DNA from 3 places in the Arthrobacter sp. UYEF21 genome. Region 3 is predicted to be linked to each of the others. Evidence: riboswitches for the same ligand, from Rfam matches in the RefSeq annotation. Region 3 holds a riboswitch; each other region holds the start of a gene.
The links. Region 3 has a riboswitch for S-adenosylmethionine ahead of ABIB27_RS09025 (DUF1737 domain-containing protein). Riboswitches for the same ligand answer to the same signal wherever they lie in the genome.
Positions count from the first base shown of each region.

Region 1: linked by a shared signal. The riboswitch ahead of metX (homoserine O-acetyltransferase MetX) and the one ahead of ABIB27_RS09025 (DUF1737 domain-containing protein) in region 3 are both predicted to bind S-adenosylmethionine.
Region 2: linked by a shared signal. The riboswitch ahead of ABIB27_RS00990 (aminotransferase class V-fold PLP-dependent enzyme) and the one ahead of ABIB27_RS09025 (DUF1737 domain-containing protein) in region 3 are both predicted to bind S-adenosylmethionine.

Region 1 covers NZ_JBEPNF010000008.1:5,148-11,875, reverse strand. Annotated here, with positions in the region: gene ABIB27_RS10205 (CPBP family intramembrane glutamic endopeptidase) at 1-534, shown strand, start outside; gene ABIB27_RS10200 (VOC family protein) at 666-1,304, opposite strand; gene ABIB27_RS10195 (bifunctional o-acetylhomoserine/o-acetylserine sulfhydrylase) at 1,509-2,834, shown strand; SAM riboswitch class IV at 2,910-3,024, shown strand; gene metX (homoserine O-acetyltransferase MetX) at 3,038-4,153, shown strand; gene ABIB27_RS10185 (hypothetical protein) at 4,226-4,741, opposite strand; gene ABIB27_RS10180 (SGNH/GDSL hydrolase family protein) at 5,143-5,937, opposite strand; gene ABIB27_RS10175 (alpha/beta hydrolase) at 6,087-6,728, shown strand, end outside.
Region 2 covers NZ_JBEPNF010000001.1:211,532-218,259, reverse strand. Annotated here, with positions in the region: gene rsgA (ribosome small subunit-dependent GTPase A) at 1-903, shown strand, start outside; gene hisN (histidinol-phosphatase) at 959-1,771, shown strand; SAM riboswitch class IV at 1,931-2,044, shown strand; gene ABIB27_RS00990 (aminotransferase class V-fold PLP-dependent enzyme) at 2,080-3,501, shown strand; gene ABIB27_RS00985 (class I SAM-dependent methyltransferase) at 3,604-4,362, shown strand; gene ABIB27_RS00980 (metal-dependent transcriptional regulator) at 4,394-5,107, shown strand; gene ABIB27_RS00975 (fluoride efflux transporter FluC) at 5,140-5,538, shown strand; gene ABIB27_RS00970 (fluoride efflux transporter FluC) at 5,556-5,984, shown strand; gene ABIB27_RS00965 (hypothetical protein) at 6,055-6,423, shown strand; gene ABIB27_RS00960 (hypothetical protein) at 6,505-6,642, shown strand; gene ABIB27_RS00955 (S1C family serine protease) at 6,646-6,728, opposite strand, start outside.
Region 3 covers NZ_JBEPNF010000006.1:124,154-130,881, reverse strand. Annotated here, with positions in the region: gene ABIB27_RS09055 (glutamate--cysteine ligase 2) at 1-406, shown strand, start outside; gene ABIB27_RS09050 (glycoside hydrolase family 26 protein) at 534-1,739, shown strand; gene ABIB27_RS09045 (hypothetical protein) at 1,698-2,339, opposite strand; partial or broken gene ABIB27_RS09040 (amino acid transporter) at 2,612-2,743, opposite strand; gene ABIB27_RS09035 (O-succinylhomoserine sulfhydrylase) at 3,180-4,388, opposite strand; gene ABIB27_RS09030 (rhodanese-like domain-containing protein) at 4,389-4,808, opposite strand; gene ABIB27_RS09025 (DUF1737 domain-containing protein) at 4,805-5,062, opposite strand; SAM riboswitch class IV at 5,076-5,191, opposite strand; gene ABIB27_RS09020 (hypothetical protein) at 5,375-5,656, shown strand; gene opgC (OpgC domain-containing protein) at 5,823-6,728, shown strand, end outside.

The DNA of each region.
Region 1 (6,728 bases), on a different contig from region 3:
CGGCAGTCGGGCGCGGGCGCGGGCGTGAGCACGCACGGCAGTTCGGCCTTCCAGAAGCTCGGATTCAATTTCGCCAGGCCGGGCCGTGACCTGTTGCAGGGCCTTGGCCTCGCAGCACTGATCGGGATTCCATCGCTGGGCCTCTATGCCGCGGGCCGGGCGCTGGGAATCACTACCGCCATCATTCCCAGCGCACTCGACGCCCACTGGTGGACCATTCCCGTGCTGATCCTCTCCGCCCTGCGGCATGCCGTGGTGGAGGAAGTCATAGTGGTGGGCTACCTCCTGGACCGCTTCGGCAAGTTCGGCTGGAGCATACCGCTGGCAATTTTTACCAGTTCCCTGCTCCGCGGCACCTATCACCTGTACCAGGGATTCGGGCCGTTCTTCGGCAACGTCGTTATGGGGGTGGTGTTCGCTTGGCTTTATACCAGGACGAAGCGGGTGATGCCGCTGGTCATCGCCCATGCGGTGCTGGACATTGTGGCTTTTGTGGGCTTTAGCTTGTTCGGCCGGGCTGTTGGCTTGGGGTGACGCGGCTGGGTTCCGTTAAAGCGATTCGGCCGCCGTCGGCAGGTGACGTCGTTGTCACGCGCTGATGGCGGCCGAAGATGTGATCCGGGCAGCGCTGCCCGGGGGATCGGATATTGGTCGGAAACGGACCGTCAGATGGTGACGGCTCCGGTGGCAGTTTCGAACGTCACGGACAGGATGCCTGGGGTTCCCTTCGGTGCAACCCACTCGACTGCCACGTCCTCCAACGGCTTCTCTACCGGTTCACCCAGCCAAGCCGTCACTCGCTCGGCGGACCCGGCGATAGTCAGGCAGCTCATCTTGACGTTGCTCTCATAGGCGTTGGACGGGTGGAGGGAGGGGTCGCCCTCCCACTTGAGCATGTAGGGAACCTGCGGGTCCGCGATCAGGCCCAGGATGCCGATCTGCTTCCAGGCCAGCTCACGACCGTCCGGGAACTTGCGGTTGCCGTTGACGGCGGCCCGGCCCAGGCGGTCTTCGAACGGGGCGAGGTCGTCCACTTCGACGCACCATCCCATCCAGCCGCCGCCGGCTTCGGACCGTGCCCGGACAGCCTGCCCGAAGGGAGCCTTGTCCGAAGCCGGGTGGTTCAGAACCTCTACAACTTCCAGGTATTTGTGGTCGGCGAGGGGAATGATCATGTTTCGGGTTCCGAAACGGGGGTGCACTCCACCCTTCACGGCTTCAACGCCGAGGGCGGACGAAATACGTTCGGTGGTGGCAACGAGGCCATCTTGTTCACAGGCGTAAGAGACGTGATCCATGCGCATGCCATCATCTTGGCACTTTGTGATGCGCCTCTCAGCTAAGGGTTGCCTTACCAGGTTTTGTGTTTCGGCAGCCCATCGACACCCGCGCACAACAACCCTGAAAACCGCCCCTGACCACCTTCGTCACAATCCTGTTACCGGCCCGGAAGCCTTCCTACACTGAACGCACATGCGCAGTGCCATATCTCGTCAAAGGAGCCCTGAATGTCGAACGGATGGTCTTTCGAAACCCGCCAGATCCATGCTGGCCAGGAGCCGGACAGCGCCACAGGCGCCCGTGCCCTCCCGATTTACCAGACGACGTCGTTCGTCTTCCCCAGCGCGGAAAGCGCCGCCAACCGGTTTGCCCTCGCGGAGCTCGCGCCGATCTACACACGCATCGGCAACCCCACGCAGGATGCCGTGGAGCAGCGTATTGCCAGCCTGGAGGGCGGGCTGGCGGCCCTTCTGCTGAGTTCCGGACAGGCGGCGGAAACCTTTGCCATCCTGAACATTGCCGAGGCCGGGGACCATGTGGTGGCCAGCCCCAGCCTCTACGGCGGTACTTACAATCTCCTGGCGCACACCCTGAAGAAGTTCGGCATCTCCGTGACGTTTGTGGCGGACCCGGACAACCTGGAGCAGTGGCGGGACGCCGTGCAGCCCAACACCAAGCTCTTCTTTGCCGAGGTGGTCTCCAATCCGCGACAGGACGTGCTGGACATCGAGGGCGTGTCGCAGGCCGCCCACGATGCCGGCGTGCCGCTGATCGTGGACAACACCCTGTCCACGCCTTACCTGATCCGCCCGCTCGAATGGGGCGCAGACATTGTGCTCCATTCGGCGACCAAGTACCTGGGCGGGCACGGCTCTGCCATCGCCGGCGTGATCGTGGACTCCGGCAATTTCGACTTCGGCAAGGACCCGGAACGGTTCCCCGGCTTCAACACTCCGGATCCGACGTACAACGGGCTCGTGTACGCCCGGGATCTCGGGGCCGGAGGGGCGCTCGGCGCCAACCTGTCCTACATCCTGAAGGCGCGGGTCCAGCTGCTTCGTGACCTCGGCTCGGCGGTGTCCCCGTTCAACGCCTTCCTGATTGCCCAGGGGCTGGAGACGCTGAGCCTGCGGGTGGAACGGCACGTGGCCAACGCAGTCGACGTTGCGCGCTGGCTGGAGGCAAGGGACGACGTCGAATCGGTCGCCTATGCGGGTCTGCCGTCCAGCCCCTGGTACGAACGGGGCCGCAAGTACGGTCCCAAGGGCACCGGTGCCGTGGTTGGATTCACCCTGGCCGGCGGGGCGGAAGCAGGCAAGCGCTTCGTGGACGCCCTGGATCTCCACTCGCACGTGGCCAACATCGGGGACGTCCGCTCGCTGGTCATCCACCCGGCGTCCACCACGCACAGCCAGCTCCCACCCGAGCAGCAGGCCATCGCCGGTGTGACACCGGGGCTGGTGCGTCTATCGGTGGGCATCGAACACATTGATGACATCATCGCCGACCTCGAAGCAGGGTTCCGGGCGGCCAAGGGCGCGGCCGTCAGCTGAGCCAGGAAGCCCCGCGAAGTCACAACCAGTCACACTCTTAGCCAGAGGCCGGGGCTGTTTCGTACACTCGAAGCAGGTCATGAGTGTCAGCGACAGCCCCGGCTTGCTGGCCGGCAACCCTCTTCCGTGGCGGGGTGCCCCGGGTGAGGACCTGGCCAGCCGGTCAAATGACGGCGGGCAAGCGCGTAGAAGAGGTCCTTTCCATGACGATCACCATCTCCCGAACTGCGGCTCCCGGAAACGGCGTGGTCCGCTACGCCAGCATTGGCGGCCTGCAGCTCGAAGCCGGCGGCAACCTGCCGGACGTCACTCTGGCATACGAAACGTGGGGAACGCTGAACGCGGACGGCTCCAATGCCGTCCTGATTGAGCATGCTCTGACCGGCAGCACGCACGTGACGCGCGGCGACAGCGACGAGCCCGGCTGGTGGGAGCAGCTGGCCGGACCCGGTGCGCCGGTGGACACTGACCGTTTCTTTGTGGTCTCCATCAACATTGTGGGCGGCTGCTACGGCTCCACCGGCCCGTCGTCGGAAGCCCCTGATGGAAAGCCATGGGGATCCCGTTTTCCGTTGGTGACGCTGCGTGACACCACGGAGGCTGAGGCGCGGCTGGCTGACCAGTTGGGCATTCACAGCTGGTTTGCCGTGCTGGGCGGCTCGTTGGGCGGCGCGCGTGCGCTGGAGTGGGCGGTCAGCTTCCCGGAACGGGTGCAGCGCTGCGCTGTGATCTCGGTCGGGGCGGCGAGTACGGCCGAACAGATCGCGTTCGCCCAGGCGCAGACCCTCGCCATCCGGCAGGACATCAACTTTAACGACGGCGACTACTACGGCGGACCGTTGCCCCAGGACGGCCTGGCGCTGGCCCGCCGCATCGCCCACATCACTTACCGTTCGGCAGAGGAACTCGACGGCCGTTTCGGACGCTCAGCGCAGCTTCCCGAATCACCGCTTCGGGCCGCAGCGTTGGGGGAGCGCGGGCGCTATCAGGTGGAAAGCTACCTGGACCACCAAGGGAAAAAGCTGGTGAGCCGCTTTGACGCCAACAGTTACATCGCGCTCACCGATGCATTGATGAGCCACGATGTCAGCCGCGGCCGGGGCTCCCTGGACGAGGCTCTTGGCCGCGCCACCGCCAGGTTCTTCGTGGCGGCCGTGGACAGCGACCGGTTGTACTTTCCGTCGCAGTCCCGCGAACTGGCCGACGCGCTCCCCGGCGAGGTGGACGTCCATGTCATCGAGGCTCCGATCGGCCACGACGGCTTCCTGACCGAGATCGGCCAGCTCGGCAACCAGCTGCGGAGCGTGTTCCTGGTCTAGGACGGGTTCCAGGTTTAGGGCCCGTTCTGGTTCAGGGCGGAGGTTCCCTGCCGCCGAGGTTCTGGGCGGGGATCAGCCGTTCATGATGTCGGAGCGGCGCTTCATGTATTCCTCCATGGCCAGTTCACCATTGCTGTACTGCTGGTCCAGCTCGGCTAGCTTCCGGGCGCGGTAGCCCTGCGGGGCCGACGGCGGCGGGGGAGTCGCCGGGGCAGAGGGGGCCTTGGGTGTTTCTGCACTGCGCTGCTGCCCGTTCTGGGGCTCCCCATACTGTTGCGGCTGACCGTACGGCGGGAACTGCTGGCCGGGGAACTGCTGGTCGGCGGGCGGAACAGGCTGTATCGGCGGGAGTGGCTGGCTCGGCGGCAGGGGCTGCGGGCTCATGATCTCGCGGTAGCCGCCGCTCATGTAATCCTGCTGCGTGTAGCCATCGCGGGGCTGCCGGTTTTGCTGTCCGGGAAACTGACCGGGGTAGCCGCCGGAGAACCCCTGCCCCTGATTCCGTTTGTTGACAGATTTCCGGTACATCCGCATCGCAATCGGAATCACGAACGACAGGATGATGATCCAGAAAAACAAGCTGTTCACGGTGTAGCGCCTCTCATATGTGTCCTTCCAGCTTAAGCCCCGGCCAGCCTAAGTCTCCGGAGCCACCCAGACGGCCCGGATTCCCAGGAAAGCCCCGTCCCGGTCCACGGCGCACTGCACCGCACGCTCCACGGCTTTGCCCCGCGTCGTGCCGCGAAGGGGCCCGATCGGGCGCGTCGAACACACGGATGTCCAGCTCGCAGCGACCGGGACAGAGGATGTGCCGCCAGAAACCGGCCAGCCGCCTTTTCAGCAGGACCACGTGCATCGGCGCACCGTCCACGGGAACGCGGGAGCGATGCCGCCCAGATAATGCCCGGCGGCGGAATAGCCCATCACGTATTCGTCGTAGCACTGGATCAGGTCGATCCGCCGAGTGGGGCCGGGCGCCGCGCCGGCGGCTAGCGGCGGACGTCGGTGGTGCCCAGCGGACCCTCACCGGAACCCAAGGGGACGCCCGGACCGAACACCGGCCCCGGCGTCGGGCGTTTTGCGGTAATGCCGTCGCCGGAGGAGCGGTTGCGCAGCCGCCGCACCACCCACGGGACAAAGTGCGTGCGGGCCCACACCAAATCCCCGGACCGGGCTTCGCGCCACGTGCGCTGTGGCATTGACTTGGGCAGAAGCGGCTCCAGCGTGTGGTTCACATTGAGCGAGTCCAGCACCATGGCGGCGATGGTGTGGTGCCCCAGCGGTGAAAAATGCAGGCGGTCCTCGTCCCACATCTGCGGATCATTCAGCTGTTTGAGCGACCACATGTCGGCAATGATGGCGTCGTGGCGTGCCGCCACGGTGCGGAGGTTCTCGTTGTAGATGGCCACTTTGCTGCGGATCCGCCCCAAAACAGAGGAACCCGTGTCCGGGCCGTTGAACAGCACCACCGTGGCGCCGCCCATCGCCAGGATCTGGACCACCGAATCGAGCTTTTCCGCGAGGGCGTCGGGGTCGCCGCCGGGCCTGATGAGGTCGTTTCCGCCGGCGGAAAGGGTCACGAGGTCCGGCTTGAGAGCCAGGCACGCGGCGAGTTGCTGGTCCACGATCTGCTGCAGGAGCCGGCCGCGGACGGCCAGGTTGGCATAGGCAAAATCGTCCTGGCCGCGGCCCAGTTCCTCGGCTACGCGGTCAGCCCAGCCGCGGTATCCGCCGGGGCTCGAAGGTTCGGGGTCCCCGATGCCCTCCGTAAAGGAATCTCCCATGGCTACATAGCGGCTCCACGGGTGGGATTCCGTAACCGTGTGCGGATTCTGCAGGGCTCTCGCGTCACTCACCGTCCTATCCTGCCCCTTCGTCCGTAAGCTACGCCACCGTAGGTAGTTACCGGCGGGTAACTGTAAGAATGGAAACCATGACTGACGCCCAAGTATTTCCCGCCCCTGTTGTTATGTGGTCCCGGCCCGAGGACCAGCGCTCCGGACGGCCGCTGCTGGTGCTGCTCCACGGCTATGGCGCCAACGAACAGGACCTGCTGAGCCTGGCGGATCTGCTGCCCGAGGAAATTGTGGTTGCCTCGCTCAGGGCGCCGCTGCCCACTGGTCCGGGCTTCATGTGGTTCCCGCTGACGGCCTCGATCGATTACACCCTGGACGCCGTCAAGGAGGCGGCCGGCTACGTGCAGGGCTGGATCGACTCCGTCAAGGCCCACCACCCGTCCGTGACCCTGCTGGGCTTTTCCATGGGCATGGCCATGGCCACCACGCTGCTCCGGCAGCGGCCCACCGACTACGCCGCCGTCGTCGGGCTTTCCGGCTTTGTGATTGATGCCGACGGCGATCCCGCGTTCCGGGACAGCGAACTGGACGGATCCGTCCCTCTGTTCTGGGGCCGCGACCAGCAGGATCCGGTGATCACTCCGGACAAGATCGAATACACCATGGGCTGGGTCCGTGGGCACGTCAAGCTCACCAAGGTGCTCTATACCGGGATGTGGCACGGCATCAACCAGCAGGAGATCGGGCACGTCTCCGAGTTCCTGACCCACGAGGTGCTG
Region 2 (6,728 bases), on a different contig from region 3:
CGCTCCCCTGTGGTGGCCGGTGACTTCGTCTCGCTGGTGGGGGACGTTTCCGGCGAGCCCGACACCCTGGCCCGCCTGGTCCGGATCCAGGACCGACGCACTTTGTTGCGCCGCAGCGCCGATGACACGGATCCGATCGAGCGTGCCGTGGTGGCCAACGCCGACCAGCTGGTGGTGGTGGTGGCCGCCGCGAACCCGGAGCCGCGCACCGGCTTCATCGACCGCGCTCTGGTGGCCGCATACGACGCCGGCATTGAGCCGCTGCTGCTCGTCACCAAGGCGGATGTCAAGGATCCCGCAGAACTGCTGTCCAACTATGAGCACCTGGACTTTCCGGTGATCATCAGCCGGACGGCCGACTCCGCCGCCTCCGGCATCGACGCGCGTTCCGATGACGGCCTCTCGGCCCGCCTGGACGGCGACGCCGTTTCAATGCTACGTGCCTACCTCGACGGCAAAGTCACCGTGATGCTGGGCCATTCGGGCGTGGGCAAGTCCACTATGGTGAACGCTCTCACCGGCGCCGAACGGGCCACGGGCGGCGTGAACGCGGTGACGGGCCGCGGCCGCCACACGTCGTCGTCGGCCCTTGCCTTGAAGCTGGCAGGCGCCCCGGCCGGCAGCTGGATCATCGACACCCCCGGCATCCGCTCGTTCGGCCTGGCGCACGTGGACCCGGACCGGATCCTGCGGTCGTTCCCGGACCTGGAGCCTGGCACGGATGCGTGCGAGCGTGGCTGCAAACACAACGCGGCCGCGGTCAAGTGCGGGCTGGACTCGTGGGTGGCCGAAGGGCAGGCCGGTCCCACCGGCCCGGCCCGGCTTGCTTCGCTGCGGCGCCTGCTGGGCAGCGACCCGCGGCTGGAAGGCCAGGAATCCAAGGAACTGGGCAGCGTGGGCTAGAGGACCGGCGCCCGACGTCCCCGACCCTGAGCCCGTTAGACGGTAGTTTGGAACCATGATCCAACCCGCTTCGAGCTACAACGATGACCTGCGCCTGGCCCACGTGCTGGCAGATTCCGTGGATGACCAGACCATGAGCCGCTTCAAGGCGCTGGACCTGCACATCGAGACCAAGCCTGACCTGACGCCGGTCACTGATGCGGACAAGTCGGCTGAAGAGGCCATCCGCGGCCAGCTGTCCCGCTCGCGCCCCCGGGACGCCGTACTCGGTGAGGAATTCGGCAGCTCCGGCCACGGCTCCCGCCGCTGGATCATTGATCCGATCGACGGCACCAAGAATTTTGTCCGCGGCGTCCCCGTCTGGGCCACGCTAATCGCGCTCGTGGACGAGGGCGAACCTGTGGTGGGCGTGGTCAGCGCACCCGCGCTGGGCAAACGCTGGTGGGCAGCAAAGGGCGCCGGCGCTTACATGGGCAGGTCCCTTGCCGCAGCAACCCGGCTCCGTGTCTCGAATGTGTCCAACCTCGCGGATGCCTCGCTGTCTTATTCAAGCCTGGGCGGCTGGAAGGAACGCGGCAACCTGGATGACTTCCTGGGCTTGACCGAGGACGTCTGGCGGACGCGCGCGTACGGCGATTTCTGGTCCTACTGCATGGTGGCCGAAGGCTCCGTTGACATCGCCTGCGAGCCGGAGCTGAACCTGTACGACATGGCGGCCCTGGTCCCCATCGTGGTGGAGGCCGGCGGCCGGTTCACCTCATTGGAGGGCCAGGACGGGCCATTCGGCGGCAATGCGCTGGCCACCAACTCGATCCTGCACTCCGAGGTCCTCAAACGCCTCAATCCCGGCCTGGACGATCTGCTGTAGGCGCACTTTACCGAATTATCGACGGCGGGCGCCTCCTGAAGGGGGCGTCCGCCGCCTTATGTTCGCAAGAATCGCCTTCTGGGTAAATGAACGTAATAAACGACTTAACATTCAGCCGGGCTTTTCTCCGGCCGCAGCGATGAAATAGGCTCCTTAACAGGTCACGAGTGCCAGCGCTAAACCCCGGTTTGCTGGCCGGCAACCCTCCATTCGCGGTGGGGTGCCCCGGGTGACGACCAGGCCGGTCCGGAACGGACCCGGCAAGCGCGGATTCCCGGGACCGGGAATCCTTTTTGAGTGAGGTCCCCGTGACTACTGCCACCGTCTCCCCCGCCATCCAGAACACCGTCGCCACCGGTCTTTCCAGCGAACCAGGCGCCCTTGCGGGACGCCCGCTGTCCGCCGTCACCGGTGCGGAAATCCAGGCTCCGCTGATCCAGGGCGGTCACGTCAGGTACGCAAACCTGGACTACGGCGCGTCCGCCCCCGCACTCTCCATTGTGTCCGCCTACCTCAACGAGATCCTGCCGTTCTATGCCAGCGTCCACCGCGGTGCCGGCTATGCGTCGCAGATCAGCACGTCCGTTTACGAGAACGCCCGGAACATCGTCCGGGACTTCGTAGGCGGCCGCCACGACGACTCCGTCGTCTTCACGCGGAACACCACTGACTCGCTGAACCTCCTCGCGGGTTGCCTCCCGCAAACGGACGGGCGGCCCACCGGTGACGTTCTCTACCTGGACATCGAGCACCACGCCAACCTGCTTCCGTGGCAGGGCGTCCCGCACCGCAGTGTGGTCGCCGCCGACACGGTTGCCGGGACCATCGAGGTCCTCCGTGCCGAACTTGAGCAGGGCAACGTCAGCCTGCTCGCGGTCACCGGCGCCTCCAACGTCACCGGCGAGATCCTCCCGATTAGGGCACTGGCCGCCCTCGCCCACGAATACGGGGCGCGGATCGTGGTGGACGCCGCGCAGCTGGCGCCGCACCGTCGCATCAACATCAGCGCGGACGACGTCGACTACCTCGCCTTCTCCGGCCACAAGCTCTACGCCCCGTTTGGTGCCGGGGTCCTGGTGGGACGCACCGACTGGCTCGACTCCGGTACGCCGCATCTGGCAGGCGGCGGCGCCGTCCGGGAGGCAAAGCTCGACGGCGTCAGCTGGGCTACCGGACCCGCCCGCCACGAGGGCGGCTCCCCCAACGTGTTGGGGGCCGCCACGCTGGCCCGCGCCACGCAGGTCATCGCGTCGCTGGACCAGGACCGCTGGCACGCCCATGAGGCAGCCATCCGGTCATTCCTGGTGGACGGGCTCGGGAAGATCGACGGCGTCACCGTCCACCAGATCTTCTCGGACACAGACCCTGGCACCGGCACCATCGGCGTCGTGAATTTCTCAGTGGCCGGTTACGACGCCGGATTGGTGGCCGCGTATCTCTCGGCCGAGCACGGCGTTGGCCTGCGGGACGGCCGCTTCTGCGCGCACCCGCTGCTGAAGCGCCTCGGCCTCCCGTCGGGATCCCTGCGGGCCAGCTTCGGCGTCGGCTCCCGGTTGGAGGACGCCCAGCGGCTCCTGGCCGGCCTCGAACAGCTCCGCAGCACGGGCCTGGGCTGGGACTATGTGGTGGATTCCGGCCGCTGGGTTCCGGCCAACGACACGCGCACGTACCCGCACTGGGCACCGAACACCCCCGGCACGGCCGGAGCCGCTCCCTGCCTCGATGACTGAGGGCGCTGACGACTAAGGCCGGGACTGACCGGCTGACTGACGATGCGCGGCCATGCGGTAAATTCGAAGGATACGCATGGGCACAGTTGAAGGAGGCCGCACGTGGCACGGGGTGGCCCCAAGCTCGAGCACGGACGCCGTCTGGAGCTCGGGCAGAGCTTCCAGGACGGCGGCGAACACTATCAAAAGGTGCGCCCCGGCTACCCTGATGATTCCGCCGACTGGCTGGTCCCGGCCGGCGCCCGTGAGGCTGTCGATGTGGGCGCCGGTACCGGCAAATTTGCCGCGCTCCTGTTGGAGCGGGGCCTGGCTGTCACCGCCGTGGACCCGTCCGCAGACATGCTGGAACAGCTGCGGGCCCACTATCCGGCGGTAGCGGCAACCCAGGGGACCGCCGAGGCCACCGGCCTGCCTGACTCTACGTTCGACGTCGTCAGCGTTGCCCAGGCGTGGCACTGGTGCGATCCGGTGCCGGCCAGCACCGAACTGGCGCGGATCCTCCGGCCCGGCGGAACGCTGGGACTGATTTGGAACCAGCTGGACACGTCACTTCCCTGGGTGCACAGGTTGTCTCGCATTATGCACGCCGGAGACGTCTACAAACCTGGCTTCCGGCCGGCGGTTGGGCCGGAGTTCGAGGGCCTCGAGAGCCACGTGACCCGCTGGGATGACAGCCTCAGCACGGCGGACATTATGGAGCTGACGAAGTCGCGCAGCTACTACCTGCGTGCCAACGAAGCCACCCGGAGCAAGGTCCTGGCGAACCTCGACTGGTACCTGCACGAACATTTGGGGCACAACGCCGACGACGACATCGCCCTGCCGTACCTGACCCTGACGTGGCGGGCCGTCAAGGCGTGACGGCCACGGACCACCGGGTAGGCTTGGACCCGTGAAGTCCAGCGCCCCCTCTTCCTCCATCGAGGACTACGTCAAGGTCATCTACGGCTTCACGGAGTGGCAGGACAAGCCCATCACCTCCTCGCAACTGGCCCAGCGCCTGGGCGTGGCCAACTCCTCGGTCTCGGAGATGGTCCGCAAGCTCAAGGACCAGGGCCTGGTGGACCACAAACCGTACAGCGCCATCACCCTCACCGCGGCAGGTATCCGGCTGGCGCTGTCCATGGTCCGCCGCCACCGCCTCATCGAGACCTACCTCGTCCAGGAACTCGGCTACAGCTGGGATGAAGTCCACGACGAAGCCGAGCTTCTTGAGCATGCGGTGTCGGACACGTTTATCGAGCGTATGGCAGCAAAACTGGGCAACCCCGAACGCGACCCCCACGGGGATCCAATCCCGACGGCGGATGGGGAAGTCCTGATGCCGGAGGCGCACCTGCTTGGCCAACTCGACCCCGGCCACACGGGCCGGATCACCCGGATCAGCGACGAGAACCCGGACCTGCTCCGATACCTTTCGGCAGAGGAAATCGACCTCGACGCCAATGTGGAGGTCATGGGCCGCAAGCCCTTCGGCGGGGCTCTGGTGGTGCGGATCAGCAATGCCGGCACGACGCGGGAGTTCGACCTGGCCGACGCAGTCACGGCTGCGCTGTGGGTCCACACCGACCGCCCCCACGCCGGCTGCACGCTCGGTGACCGCTGAATGAAGCACGCTGCCGAATGACCAGGTACGGCATGCCTGACTGGCGCGCCTGGCTGGCCGTAGCGGCTGGCGGGCTCGCCGGAACGGAACTTCGTTATGGCCTGGGGCTCGCCTTTCCGGAACATGCCGGCGCAATCCCCTGGACCACGCTGGGCATCAACGTGGCCGGGAGCTTCGTCCTGGCGGCCCTCACAACAGTGTGGATCGCGCGCCCGCATACCGCCTTCTGGCTCCGGGCAGGGCTTGGACCGGGGCTGTTGGGTTCTTTCACCACCTTCTCGGCCGTGGTTTTCTCGATGGACCAACTGGCGCGGGCCGGTGAGCATCCCCTGTGGCTTGGCTATCTGGGGCTGTCCCTGCTGCTCGGGCTGGGCGCTGCGGCCGGTGGGTGGCGGACGGGGCGGCTCGTGGCCGACCTGGTGGCTTCGTGAGGGGGTTTGGTCCTGTGATGGGTGCAGTCCTGGTGGGCGTCTTCGGTATGGGGGGCGCCCTGTTGCGGTTCGCCGTCGACAGCTGGTTTGCGCACCGTACGGGGCAGCCAGGACCGAGCGCTGTCGGTGGCACCAGCGGTACCGGCAGCGGCGGCCGCGCCAGTACGCCGCGGCACTGGCCGTGGGCCACGCTGGTGGTCAACGTCGCGGGTTGCCTGATCATCGGGCTGTCCATCGGGATCACCGGAAAACTCGGTTTGACGCCTGAGTGGCAGACCGCCGTCGCAACTGGCCTTGCCGGCGGGCTGACCACCTTCAGTTCCTGGACTACTGCCACGGTCCGGCTCCTGAGCGAGTCGCGGCTCGGCGCTGCAGCCCTTAATGTCGGCGCCAACCTGATTGCAGGTTTCGCCGGTGCGGCGGTGGGCATCGCCCTGGCATCCTGAGCCTGCCACCCGCACGGAGCGTAAGGTCCGGCCCGGCCGGGTTTGGTGCCGTCCCGTATCGTTGACTCTGATGATTAGCAGACGTGACGCGGCAATTGCCCTTGATGTACCGATGGAAATGGCCCAGCGCCATGGCATCCCCAAGCGCCTGAGCGAGGCGGAACTGGGCGAGATTCTTGACAACCCGCCGGCCTGGCTGGTCCAGTCGCGGGCCAACCGCACAGGCAAGCGCCCGGTGTGGGTCCACCTCGAATGCGCCGTCTGCGGTTATGAGGAAGCGGCCCGGCCCAAGAAATGGTGGCCGGACTTCACCTACGTCGTCTGCGAGCATCACGCCCCCGATGAGGTGCCGCGCACTCAGGCGGGGTTCATCAGGAGCGAGTTCGACGGCGTCGGGACCCGCTTTGTGGGCATCGCGGACGTCCCCGCACCTGCCTGATTCCGGGCATATCATTCGGCGCAAATCAGGGGTACTTTACGAAGAGGGACGTAGTCCGTCCCCCGTCGTAAGGAGCACGCCATGCCGGATAAATCACCGCACCAGCAGCTGAACAAGAAGCCAGTTAAAACCATCAAGGAAAAACGCGCGGAAAAGAAGGCCAAGAGCCCCCTGGAAGGCGCACCGGATCCGGTGGCGCATCTGAAGAAGCGCCGGTAGCGGTTACCCGTTCCCTGCCATCTCTTCCGGTACGGCCACAAGTTCCAGTTCCTTGCCGTCCCTCAGCACCCTGATGTCCAGCGGCT
Region 3 (6,728 bases):
GCAGCAGGGTGTAGAGCCGGCCCCGGTCCCCACCGTGCTGCTGCGGATGGCGGCCTGGCAGGCGAGCAGCAGCGGCCTCAGCGGCGAGTTGCTGGACTTCGGCACGTTCCGGCCTGCGCACGCCGTCGACGTCGTTCGTTCCCTCGTGGACTACCTCGCTCCGGTGCTCGCTGAACAGGACGAGCTGTCCCTGGCCCGGGAGGGTGTGGAAGACATCATTGCCCGTGGCACCGGCTCCATCGAACAGCGCCGGGTCCGGGACTCCGCGATGGAAAATGAAGAAGGGCCCGACGACGGCGGGCTGGGGGCCGTGGTGTCGCACGCCGTGGGTGTCACGATGCGCGGGACTTCGGGGCTGCCGGAGGTTGAATACGCCCCCGATTTGCTGCGGGTTCGACAGGCCTGACTTGATCAGACGGCCCTTTCCTGTGCCACGTCGGGCCCTCCTTTTGATCCTTCGGCTGGTTACTATTGGCCAACGGCGTCTTTGTGCGCACGGAACATCATTGTGCGCACAAAGATAAAGGGGACCCATGGAACACCTCACGCGGCGCAGCGCCATGCTGGGATTCGGACTTGCCGCCGTAGGCGCCGGACTCAGTGCGACGGCCGCCTCCGCCGCCCCCGCTCCTGCCGTCACCCTCCTGCCGGCTTCCGGTCCTGCGGGGACCAGTGTGGCTCTGAGCGGATCCGGGTTTCCCAAGTCATCGGCCGGAAGCGTCACCGGCGGCTCCATGACCGTGACCTTTCAAACCACGAAATCCGGGGCGTTCAGCGCACAGGCCACCATAGCCCCAACGGCGCAGGGGCCGGCACCACTGACAGTGACTGTAGGTGGGAGTTCGCTCACCGCGATTTTCACAGTCCTCGCCGTCGTCCCCAAAGTCAGCACGGCCTTCCTCCGCTTTGGCGTCGCCACCCCTGGTGGCGCGGGGGCAGGGGCGGAGCTTGATGCCGTCGCGGCCCTCGTTGGTGAAAGTCCTGGCATTGTCCTGTCCTACAAGGACTTTGGCCAGGCCCCGCCGGTTGGGGAACTGGATGCCGTGGTGAACCGCGGCGCGGTTCCGCTCGTGACGTGGGAGCCCTGGATCGCCGGCAACGGGGTGACCCAGCCGGCCTACGCGCTGGCCCGCGTCGCCGCGGGGGATTTCGACCCCTACATCAGCCAGTGGGGAGCAGCCCTGGCCGCCTGGGGCAAGCCCCTGATGCTCCGGTTCGCCCACGAAATGAACGGCAACTGGTACCCGTGGTGCGAAGCCGTCAACGGAAACCAGCCCGGCGACTACGCCCGGGCATGGCGTCATGTGCACGATCTGGTGAGTGCGGCCGGCGCCAACAACGTGAACTGGGTGTGGGCACCCAATGGCGGCGGATCCGTGGATCCGGCCCTGCTGTACCCGGGAGATCCCTACGTGGATACGCTGGGACTGGATGCGTACAACTGGGGCGCCACCCAGGCCTGGAGTTCCTGGCAGATGCCGGCTGCGCTGTTCGGGCCCCACTTGGCACAGCTCCGGACCATCGCCCCCGGCAAACAAATCGTCATGACCGAAACGGCCAGCACGGAGACCGGCGGGAGCAAGCCGGACTGGAACACGGCGTTGGTTTCCTACCTGCAGACTCAGCCGGACGTCAGCGGGTTCGTCTGGTTCAACTTCAACAAGGAGACTGACTGGCGGATCAACAGCAGCACCGCCTCAGCGTCCGCGCTCGAGGCCGCTCTGGCTGCGCGCCGGTAGCTCGGCTTCCTCATGCCGCATCAGCTGGGCTCCCACCGCGGCCTCCACCAGATAAAAAACAAACGGCGGGATGTCCTTGGTGCCCGCCAGGATGGCGCCGAAGACGGGAACACTGGCCGCCGCAATGATGCCGGTCCAGGGTTTCACCGGCGACAGCAGGAGCCCGGGCGCCAAAGCCGCGAGGGCGCCGATATGGAGACCGGCGTAAGTTAGGAACGGCCAGCTCGGCCCCCGGCGGTAGGCGAACTTTTCCAGATCCGAGGCACGCTCGGCAAGGGCAACAACGAACAGCGGTGCGCCTGCGAGCAGGGCGGCTGCGGCTCCGGAGGCGAGGTTCTTGGCGGGACCGGACCTGATCGCCTGGGCGAACCGGACGAAGCCGACGGGTACCGCAGCAGTGCCGGCCGCTGCCAGGAACTGCCCGGCCACCCAAAGTCCGCGGCTGCGCTGCAGCATCGCCAGCCGCAATGCCGGGTCCTTCGTGGCGTGCACCATGCCCACAAAAGAGATCCCCACCCCCCAGCAGCAACTCGCGGCAACGATGACCGTGCCGGCCCGCCTGTAGGGTTTGTTCGCTGTCTGGGCGTTGGATGAGTGCATGGCTTGCTCCCGGTCCGGCGGATGCGGTGGCCCAGCAACATCGCGGAGATGACCATGAAAATACCCCGCGGCACCGCCCCGGTCAACGGGCGAACAGGTTCGACCGTCCAACCCGCCTGGGTTCCACAGGCGCAGCGGCACCACCAGGCGCAACAGGCGCAGCGCCGCTCAGGCGCCCACGGCCAGCCGGATCCCCAGCGTGAGCAGCACGGCTGCCGCCCCGAAGCCGTCAACGCCCCCGGACGGACCGCGGGGCGCGCCGCCATCACGCCGTACTCCACCAGGAAGGCGGCCCCGGCAAAACGGACCACGTCCACGATCACGGGATTGGACTGCAACAGCGCCCCCACACACGCGATGCAGGCCGCAATGAGGACCGTATCGGAGACGCTGCAGACCAGCACGACGGCGCCACATGCTCGCCGCGGATGCCCTGCCGCAGCACGAACGCGTTCTGGCTGCCAATGGCCACGATGAGGGCAGCTGGAATGGGATGGCCTGCAGGAGCTCGGCGGCAGCGGGTCCACACCGGGCGCCCCATCCCGCTGGTGGTGAATGCCGACTCGCTGTCCATCTGGTTCCTGCCGGCGCCGTCAAGCCTTCCGGCGGACCTCGGCGCCTGCTTTGGAATCCACCGCGAGGATGAACAGCATTCCACCCGTTTGCTCCGGACAGGAGCGGTGATGGCCGCAGTGACCGCAACGCCCGGGCCGGTCCAGGGATGCAGCTCCTCCGGAGCAGCATTGCCTCGCAGCCCCGGTGCTCAACCAGCTGACCGAGTCGGTCCGCCAGACTGCGGCCCGGGAACTCCGCCAGCCCCAGGCCGCAGCCTGACCGCCGTCAGACCTGCTTCAGGGCCTGCTCGAGATCGCCGATGAGATCGTCCACGTCCTCCAGCCCCACGGACAGGCGCACCACGCCGTCGCTGAGCCCGATCGCGGCGCGGCCCTCCGGGCCCATGGCACGGTGGGTGGTGGTGGCCGGATGGGTGATCAGGGACTTCGCGTCGCCCAGGTTGTTGGAGATGTCGATGATCCGTAAGGCGTCCAGCAGCGCAAAGGCGGCGTCCTTGCCCGAGCGGCCACCCGCCGTCGCAAGTTCCAGGGTGAGGACGGTGCCGCCGGCCTTCATCTGCTTCGCCGACAAAGCGTACTGCGGGTGCGACTTCAGTAGCGGGTATTTGACCCAGCTGACGGCCGGCTGCTGCTCGAGCCATTCGGCGAGCCGCAGCGCGGACGCAGAGGAATGGTTCACGCGCAGGGCCATGGTCTCCAGGCCCTTGGTGAGCACCCAGGCGTTGAACGCGGAGAGGGACGGGCCGGTGTGCCGCATGAGCTGCTTGACCGGGCCGTCAATGAATTCCTTCGTCCCCAGGATCGCCCCGCCCAGCACCCGTCCCTGGCCGTCCATGTGCTTGGTGCCCGAATACACAATCACGTCCGCGCCGAACTGCCCGCAGCGCTGGAGCAGGGGAGTGGCAAAGACATTGTCGACGACGACGGTGGCCCCGGCGGCGTGCGCCAGTTCGCTGACCGCGGCGATATCCACGATCTCCTGCATCGGGTTTGACGGCGACTCGAAGAACACCGCAGTGGTGGGCTCGGACAGCGCGGCGCGCCACTGGTCCAGGTCCGGGCCATCCACAAACACCGTCTCCACGCCCCAGCGCGGCAGGATCTCGTTCAGGATCACAAAGCAGGAGCCGAACAGCGACCGCGCGGCCACCACCCGGTCGCCGGCAGCCAGCAGGGCACCCAGGGCGGTGAACACTGCTGACATGCCCGACGCCGTCGCGAAGCACGCTTCGGTGCCTTCGAGCAGGCGGAGGCGCTCCTGGAAGGTGGCCACGGACGGGTTGCCATAGCGGGAGTAGACGAACCGCTGATCCTCGCCGGTGAACGCGCGCTCGGCCGCGGCCGCCGACTCGTACACAAAGCCGGAGTTCAGGAAAATGGGCTCGGTGGTCTCCTGGAAGTGGGTGCGGTCCAGCCCGCCGCGGACAGCCTGCGTGTCTGCGCTCCAGCCCTCGGCGTCTTCGTTGAATGTCATTTAGCGGCTTCCCGGGTTGGTGGGCAGTCCGCTGTTTTTCCAGCCGTTGACGGTGCGGTCGCCGTAACGGTCCGGCTCGCCTTCGAAGCCCTCGAGGACGTTGTAGGAGGTGAACCCGGCCTGCGTCGCGGCGATCGCGGCGGCGACGGAGCGCTGGCCGGAACGGCAGATGAACACCAGTTCCGTGCCGTCGTCCGCCGGGGCCTGTTGCCTGAGGTCGGCGATAAAAGCAGCGTTGGGAATGCCGCCGGGGAACGTCCACTGGATGAACAGGGGATCGTTGTGCTTGTCGTTCGCGGACGCGGTGTCCGGGATGCCGATGTGGGCCCACTCGCCCTCTGTGCGCACGTCCACCAGGATGGCGCCCTGTTCCAGCTTGGCCCAGGCTTCCTGCGGGGTCAGGTCTCCGGCGTAGCTCACGCGTGGCCCTCGCCGTCGAACTCGAGGTCTTCCACTGCCGTGGCGACGGCGGCATCCGCACTGGCGATCGCGGCCGGGAGGATGAGCGCCTGGGCAACAATCACGGCGTTGCCGTTGAACGTGGCGGCGGGGCTGCCGTGCAGCACATACCCCTCGGCCAGGGCGGCGGATATCCGTTCACAAAAGGCCCGGTCATCCGGGCCTGTGATAAGCCGGTAGGACAGTTTTTCTTCAGGGGCAGGTGCGTCAGACACGACGGATCTCCTTCTCTCACGCTTGCAGCTCGAATGGGTCGATATGCCGAGTATTCACCTGAGGCACCCCGCCGCGAAAGGGAGGGTTGCCGACCGGCCAGTCAGGGCTTGGCACCGGTTCTCATTACTCACCAAAAACGTAACATCCGCCGTGCCCGTCTACACTGCCGCCATTGTCATGTTCCGTAACCATCGCGTGCTTCCGTGACCTGCGGGCTGGCGGCACAATCGAATCCTGGGGGGCTGTGTGCCGCACTCGCGACGGTGGGGCTGGGCAGTTGCCGTAACGTTTTCGGGCCGCCGCCGCCGTGCATGCCGCCTGCGATCACCGTGACGCCGGCGGAGGCAAAACCCGGTGACCGGGTAGCGGTCAGCGCCCCGGTCGCGGCCTGCGATGCGGGCTACGGCCCTTGTGCGCAGGTCTCCGTGGAACTGCTGGATGCCCATGGCACCACGGTGCTGGAGGAGTTCGCACCCATGACCGACGACGGCGGCTTCACTTTCGTGTTCACCGTCCCGGCAGGCATGGCCCGGGGGAAGCCGGGGTCACCGCGCAGCCGTTCAACCTGGACTGGTGCGACGACACCGGGGTGAATCCTGGGCGGCTGACCCGGAGGTCGCCGGGCCAGCCGGACGGCGCCGGGTTGAAACCGAATGGCCCCGGGTCGAAACCGACCGGCCAGCGAAGACCGATAGAGTTTGGCGGGGGCACCGGCCACCATCACTGAAGCAGCTGCACTGGGGGAGGGTCCACACCAGCATGCCAACAGCAACCGCACTAAGGCGCGTACCGCCGTCGGCCGTACCCAGACTGCGGAGCCCGCTACCGGCCGCACTTCTGGCGGCCCTGCTCGTCCTGTTCAGCCTGCTCACCGCGGGCTCCGTCCACGCGGCCGAGCCTGAGCCGGCGGAAGGCAAACCCCTGCTTGGAGCTGTCCTGGAGTGGGGCGACGATTCGGCGCAGGGTTTTGCCGAGCGGCTGGGATCTTCGCCGGCGCTGCTGTGCCACGAAATCTCGCTGCCCGTGCGCTCCGGCGAGGAGCAGGACATCCGGGAATTCCTCGGCCAAGCCGCTGGCCAAGGCGCCCAGGCCATGCTCACCGTGCGGCCCACGGCGGCGCTGGACCAGGTGGACGCCGCTGCCGCTGGAGCCTTTGCAGCCAAGGTTGAGGACCTGGCGTCAGCTTTCCGCGGTACGCTCCTGGTCCGGTTCGCCCCGGACATGAACTCAAGCTGGGTGGATTGGGGCCAGCAGCCGGTCGCCTACAAGTCGGCGTTCCGGAACGTTGCCGCAGAGTTCAAAACTGCGGACGACGCCGGCACGGTAATGGTGTGGCAACCGTACCTTGGGCGGGACTACCCTTTTGAACGGCACCGGAACGCCCCGGCCCCCGGGTCCGAAGGCTTCGCCCTGCTGGACACCAACGGCGACGGAAGCTGGAACAGTGCAGATGCCGCCTACGCTCCGTACTACCCGGGCGATGACGCCGTGGATTGGGTGGGGCTGACGGCTTACCACGATGACACCGGCGGCAACTCCGCCGTCAACACCGTTCCCGCGGACGGCGAGCTGTCCGCCATGCTGACGCAGTCCGGCAGCGAAGACTTCTACGCCACGTATGCCGCTGCCCGGAACAAACCGCTGGTCCTCCAGACCGCAGCCTTC